Regions from separate parts of the Colwellia sp. E150_009 genome, predicted to be linked through region 1. Evidence: predicted binding sites of a transcription regulator. Region 1 holds the regulator's gene; the other holds the start of a gene.
The links. The regulator LexA, encoded in region 1, represses DNA repair genes until DNA is damaged. The targets are predictions, from matches to a motif close to TACTGTATNNNNATACAGTA.
Positions count from the first base shown of each region.

Region 2: the regulator LexA is predicted to act here: its motif matches at 2,001-2,020, upstream of recN (DNA repair protein RecN).

Region 1 covers NZ_JBHFOM010000026.1:38,458-41,897, reverse strand. The annotation lists gene coxB (cytochrome c oxidase subunit II) at 1-858, opposite strand, end outside; gene lexA (transcriptional repressor LexA) at 1,680-2,306, opposite strand; gene ACE1OF_RS12370 (hypothetical protein) at 2,520-2,882, shown strand; gene ACE1OF_RS12365 (hypothetical protein) at 3,062-3,391, shown strand.
Region 2 covers NZ_JBHFOM010000067.1:5,342-8,781, forward strand. The annotation lists gene ACE1OF_RS18980 (outer membrane protein assembly factor BamE) at 1-102, opposite strand, end outside; gene recN (DNA repair protein RecN) at 289-1,965, opposite strand; gene nadK (NAD(+) kinase) at 2,092-2,973, opposite strand; gene grpE (nucleotide exchange factor GrpE) at 3,240-3,440, shown strand, end outside.

The DNA of each region.
Region 1 (3,440 bases):
ACTCATAGAAGCACTTAAAGAGGCTTTTTCAGCATCAGCCGCTTTGGCGGTTAATTCATGTTGCTCTGTCAACCACGCGTCATAATCTGCGCTGGATTTAACATCAACAACAATAGGCATAAAGCCATGATCTTTGCCACAAAGTTCTGCACATTGGCCGCGATAAATACCTGGCTTATCTACATTCGTCCAAGCTTCATTAATAAAACCTGGGTTAGCATCTTGCTTAACCGCAAATGCAGGTACCCACCATGAATGAATAACATCGTCTGAGGTAATTAAAAAACGAACTTTTTTATTGGCAGGAATAACTAATGGTTTATCAACTTCTAACAGGTAATCTTTCCCTTTAAGTACACCGTTACCATCAAAACTACCATTATGATTTTCATATTGTTCCCGAGGAGTTGATAGCACTGAATAGTACTCTATATTTTGATCAAAATATTTGTAATGCCATTTCCACTGTGAACCAGTAATTTGAATAGTAACATCGGAATTATCATTATTTTCCATGTCGATTAATGTGCTAGTTGCCGGAACAGCCATAGCGATGAGTATAATGACAGGAATTGCAGTCCAGAGTATTTCTACTGTTGTGCTTTCATGAAAATCAGCCGCTTTTGCACCTTTTGATTTGCGATGAAAGAACATTGACCAAAACATAGCACCAAATACGACAATACCAATGGCGGTACAAATGTACAGGGCTAGCATATGTAAACCGTATACTTCCCTACTAACCGCAGTTACTCCTTTGGTCAGATTTATCTGTGCCTCCGACCAAGCTGAACAAGAAAAAAAGCTTGTAAAAAAAAGCCCGATTCCCATCCACCAACATTGATTACTTTTACTCACTCAACCTCTCCTCTATCAATACCTATTCATTGAAAATAGCTTGGTTAGCATTTTCTTTAAAACAGGGTATAGAAAACAGAAAGCAGCAATGTACATCACAACTCATTGAACTGATTATCTGTTAATTTAGTTATTATTATTTTCTAATTAAGCGCTTATTAATTAGTAAAGCACATCATTTAAATTTTATTAAATTAACCGACGTAAATAGCCAACTCATCTATGGTGAATAGTTAAACATTCGGTATAGGCATAGAATCAACGTATTGACGTCTTTTTATACAGTTTTGCTAGTTATTTTTTGTTCAACCTCCCCTTAAGAATCGCTCAAAACTTGATCTAGGTCAAACAATTATTATGATAAAAGTCAAAAGGATGCCAGTTTTTCAACTAGAGTATTAACTCAAAAACAAGCCTACCTCTTGACAGATATAGGCTAGGGATATTCTACCTATAAATAAAATAAAAAAATGAATAAGAGGTACAACAACTAACTGGGATTATTAGGAGTTTAGTAGAAGAAAATTGAGAAAGAGCGCATAAAAAGAGATAAACCGAGAATACAAAAACGCATTATCGCTAAAAAATTTAGCGATAATTCATATAATCAATATATAGATTAAGCAGATGAATAATATCAGTTTCATTAATTAGGTGATCTACTTTATACGCAGAAAAAACAGCCAAATACAAGGCATTTATTTTAATAACTAGTTGTTCTAATTATTAAATATTAATAACGTCGTAGTTGGTTGTTTTAACCAGTAGAAATGATCACATAGTTAGTGAGATTGGTATAAAATCAGTTTTAGTGAAAAATACTACATCCAATTTCCATTACGAATAACACCAACAGCTAGCCCTTCAATATTAAATTCTTGACAGGTAAGATCTACTTTTATTGGTTCAAAACTTTCATTTTCAGCATGTAAATAAACAATATTACCATCACGTTTAAAACGCTTAACAGTGACATCATTCTCAACTCTTGCAACAATGACTTGACCATTTTGTACATCAGTCGTTTGATGCACCGCCAATAAATCGCCATCTAAAATGCCAATATCTTTCATGCTTTCACCATTTACCCGAAGTAAATAATCGGCGGCAGGATGAAACAAGTTCCCACTCATTTGGTAATGATCTTCAACATGCTCTTGAGCTAATATAGGTTCACCTGCTGCAACTCTACCAATAAGTGGTAGTCCTGCTTCTTCAATAAATTGCTCGGCTAACCGTATACCGCGGGAAGTCCCAGGTATCATTTCAATATACCCTTTTTTTGCTAAGGCTTTTAAGTGTTCTTCTGCAGCATTCGCTGATTTAAAGCCAAAAAAGTCTGCAATTTCAGCCCGCGTTGGGGGCATACCTGTTTCTTGAATATTTTCTTTAATAAGATCAAAAATTTGTTGTTGGCGGCTCGTTAAAGGCTTTAATTCATTTATCATTGACATACGCTTTTCCTTTCTAGGCAAAGTCCTGTATTTATTTACAACTGTCAGTATATACAGCAACAAAATAAATGCAAGGCTTTAGTCATATACCCACACCACCTCATCAAGGTCTAAATTTAATAGAAATGACTAAAAAATATCTTTTATATCTTTGTTGTCTTATTCGTTATATCGTTAAGCATTACTAACATATAACGAGGAATAAATATGAATAAGAAACTTTCATTTATGGCTTTATCACTTACAGCATTATTAAGTTTAGGTGCTTGTAGTGATGATAAGCCCAAAACAACTGGTGAAAAAGTTGACGAGGCTATTTCAAAAACTAAAGATGTTGCTAAAGACCTTGGCGAAAAAGCCAAAGATGCGGGTGAACAGGCTAAAGAGGCTGCTATTGATGCTACCGAAAAAGCTAAAGAAATAGCAAGCGATGCGGGTGATAAGGTTAAAGAAGCAGCCAAAGGTGCTACCGAAAAAGCAAAACAGATGGCAACTGACGCTGGAGATGCAATTGAAGATGCCTGTGAAAAGGCTAAAGAAAAACTAGATGTAAAAGATACTGATTGCTAATTTTTAAAGTATAGATTATACCTACCGTAAGTAATAAAATTCCATCACTACAACACTATCTACTATAATAACCAATAGTAAGTAGTGTAGTGAAGGTGTTCAGAAAAACGGGGTTATTTCAGTAAAAACTCAGCAAATCTTAAGATAAGTTTGCTATGTTATTTACTTAATATATCAAAATGGAGAAGGTTGATCTTTCAACGCTAATTAATTCAACCATCGCCCTTGAAAATAAAGTGAACAGAGAAATAATTGTTCGTGTAAATGAACAATGCCCCGCAATTCATACTAATGAATTTGCATTAACAACCATACTGAAATATTTAATCAATAATGCTATTTTCTATAGCCCTAATTCAACCCCCATTATTATTTCTTCTGAACCTGAGTTAGCGCCTCTGCACATTAAAATAAGTATTGCTAACATCAGTAATATTGATTACTCAAAAGAAGATTTAAGTCTTTTTTTTGAGCCTTTAAAAACACTCCAACCTTACTCATCACACTAAACCCCAATAAAGCAAACAATTAAATCACATTCAGTTTAATTTCGACTGA
Region 2 (3,440 bases), on a different contig from region 1:
TTGTTCAAGATAGTTACCTTGCGGAATATCTATTCGATAAACCCAGCTTGAACAGGCAGAAAGTGATAGCGCTATGGCAATAATTGAGGTACGAAACAACATGAAATTTTACTTTCCTTCAATATAAAATAATACAAATATACATTAACATGTAATGTGTAAACAGGGACACCCAAAACTACCCCAAGGTGTCTAGAGGTTAGCCCCTTGAAATAGATTGGGTATAGTAACGAAGCACGGCTTTAGATACAAAGCTATTTTTCATAAATTTCACAGCAAGGTATTTATTTAACTTGCTAATAACTCACGTGCATTAGCTAAACTATGCTCTGATATTTTATCTCCTGCTAGTAAGCGGGCTATTTCTTGGATGCGGCTTTGCTCACTTAGTTCCGTAACTTTTGTTTCTGTGTGTTCACCATCGGTTAATTTGCTAACAAAGAATTGTTGATGGCCTTTGCAGGCAACTTGCGGTAAATGTGTTACGCAAATAACTTGTGTGTTTTTTGCGAGTTGTTGTAATTTTCTACCGACCATGGCAGCGGTTGGTCCACTAATTCCTACATCGACTTCATCGAATATCAGGCTTGGCGTAACCACTTTATCAGCTAAAATTACCTGCATTGCCAAACTTATGCGAGATAGTTCACCGCCTGAAGCAACTTTATTCATTGCTTCTAATGCTTGGCCAGGGTTTATGCTAACTTGAAAGTCTATTTTATCTAAACCATTATTTGAGATAGTGCTTGTGCTCTCATTTGCTGGTGTAATGCTTATTTGAAACTTTCCGTGGGGCATATTCAATTCTTGCATACTTTTGCTGATTAACTGGCTTAATGTTTTTGCTGCTTTTTTTCTTGAAGCTGTTAATACTGCAGCAGACTCGAGGTAGTGTTGTTCGGTTGTGGCAATTTCTGTTATTACGGTATTAATTCTTGATTCATCATTAGATATTGCAGCCAAAGCCAAAATTAACTCTTGATGGAAGCCAACTAAGTTTTCTGGAGGTAGGTTGTGTTTTTTTGCAAGTTGCAAAGCTGTTGAATAGCGTTCTTCGATCATGGCATAGGCTTGGGGATCTAGCTCAAGATCTTGATAATAGTGTTTAAGGTCGGCAGAGGCTTCTTCAATTTGAACGAAAGAGTCGTTAAGCAATGCTGCCACGTTCACTAATCTCTTGTCTAGGCGTGCAATAGCACTAATGTTTTCACTACAATGCCTCAATGAGTCAAGTACGTTAAAGTTTTCATCTTCTGTAAGGGTTTGCAGAGTTTGCAAAGTAGTGTCCAGTAAATCTTGCGCATTAGCATGACGTTTATAGTCACTTTCTAAAGTTTCAAATTCATCTGCTTGTAGAGCAAATTCATTTAGCTCTTGCACCTGGTATTGCAAAAGCTGTTGTTCAGCCTCTCGTTGCTGCTTATTTTGTTGTAATAAAGTTAACTCTTTATTGAGTTTATGCCATTGCTGATAGTAATGTTTGACTTCATCAAGTGCGGATTTATTATCAGCATATTCATCAAGTAATTTGCACTGTTGGCTTGATTTAGTTATTAATTGATGATCATGTTGGCCATGAATATTAATCAGTAATTGACCTACTTCTTTCAGCTGTACTAGGGGTACCTGGCTGCCATTTATATAGGCTTTAGAACGGCCTTCAGCAGAAATAACGCGCCGTAATATGCATTCACTACTCGACTCTAGTAATAGGTCATGTTGTTTTAACCATTGTTGCACATTAGTATTGTTCTGTGTTTCAAAGGTGGCGGCAAGCTCTGCTTTTTTACTGTTGGGACGAACTACATTAGTGGTTGCACGCTCACCTAAACATAAGCCCAAAGCATCAATGGCAATTGATTTACCTGCGCCCGTCTCGCCCGTAATAGTAGTCATGCCTGATTGCCAATCTATATCAAGCGATTTAACAATGGCAAAATTTTGAATGTTTAATTGTAAAAGCATAATGTAGAGCACCTAATAATACTGTATAAATACTTAGGTGTTAATTTATACAGTAAATGTAAATAATGCAAATGTTTTTACTGTTATTTTTTACTTATTATTTTCGCTTATTTGCTGAGAACAATACTAGTATAGTTTGTTACCCCAGCTTAATTTACTTCGCAACACATTAAAGTAATCGTGATCAAGCGGATGTACTAAACGTATAGTGCTTGCGCTTTTTTTGATTATTACTTCATCGCCTGGCATAACGGCTAAAATAACATGGCCATCACAGCTTACTTGCAAACTTTCTTGATTTTCATTAGCTAAGATAAGTTTAATTTCACTGTTACCATCAACAACAATAGGCCTACTAGTTAATGTATGTGGAAACATAGGCACTAAAGATAGCGCATTTAAGTTAGGGGTTAATATAGGGCCGCCAGCCGACATAGAATAAGCAGTAGAACCAGTAGGTGTAGAAATAATAAGACCGTCTGAACGTTGACTAAACATAAAAGAGTTATCAATGTGTACTTCAAACTCTATCATACTGGCTACTTTACCCGCATGGAGTACTGCTTCATTCACTGCACTGTTAGAGCTTTTCAGTTTACCGTGTCGATATACTTCAGCTTCAATAATAAAGCGTTGTTCAGAGCGAGACTCACCCTGTAATATTTTTGTTAATGGTTTGATTATTTCATCAGGTGATAAATCAGTTAAAAATCCTAAATTACCACGGTTTACTCCAATAACACCAATATCAAAACAAGCTAAAACACGCGCAGCACCCAGCATGTAACCGTCACCACCTACAACAATGGCAAGATCGGCTTGCTCACCAATATCGGTAAGAGAGCAAATGTGCATACCCTCTATTGTTAATGATGTAGCAACTGTTGTTTCTACCAATACCTGATAGCTATTATTAAGTAAGTATTCATGCAGTGCTGAAATTGTTGCACTTGCACCTTGATGGTTAGGCTTACCGATTAGCCCAATTGTTTTATAGTGTTGAGCCATAACAATTATTTCGTAATTAATCTAATTATAAGAAGTTTCCCTTTATTTGCGTGGCTTGTAAAGTTTGTATTTGATAAAATGAATTTTTTGGCGTTAATAACAAGAGAAGTTATTTAGTTTGATTTAAATTTGCTATAAATCATGTAAAGTTAGTGAATAAATTATTTCTATTGTTGAAGGGCTTGAATAGCGTAATCTTGACCCCATAATTAGCATCAATGTATTTATATTATTGTAAAGTTATTAAGATTTAATTGGAGTTTTTTATGACGACAGAGTCTACAAAATCAGAAAATCAGCAAACTGCTGAAGAACAGTTAGCAGCAGAAATAGTGCAAGACGCAGAAGAGCAAGTTGAAGATCAGCATGAACATGCACATGAGATCCTTAGTGCTGAACAAGAACGCATAAACGAGTTAGAGCTTGCTTTAGCTACAGCGGAAGCAACCGTTCTTGATCAAAAAGAT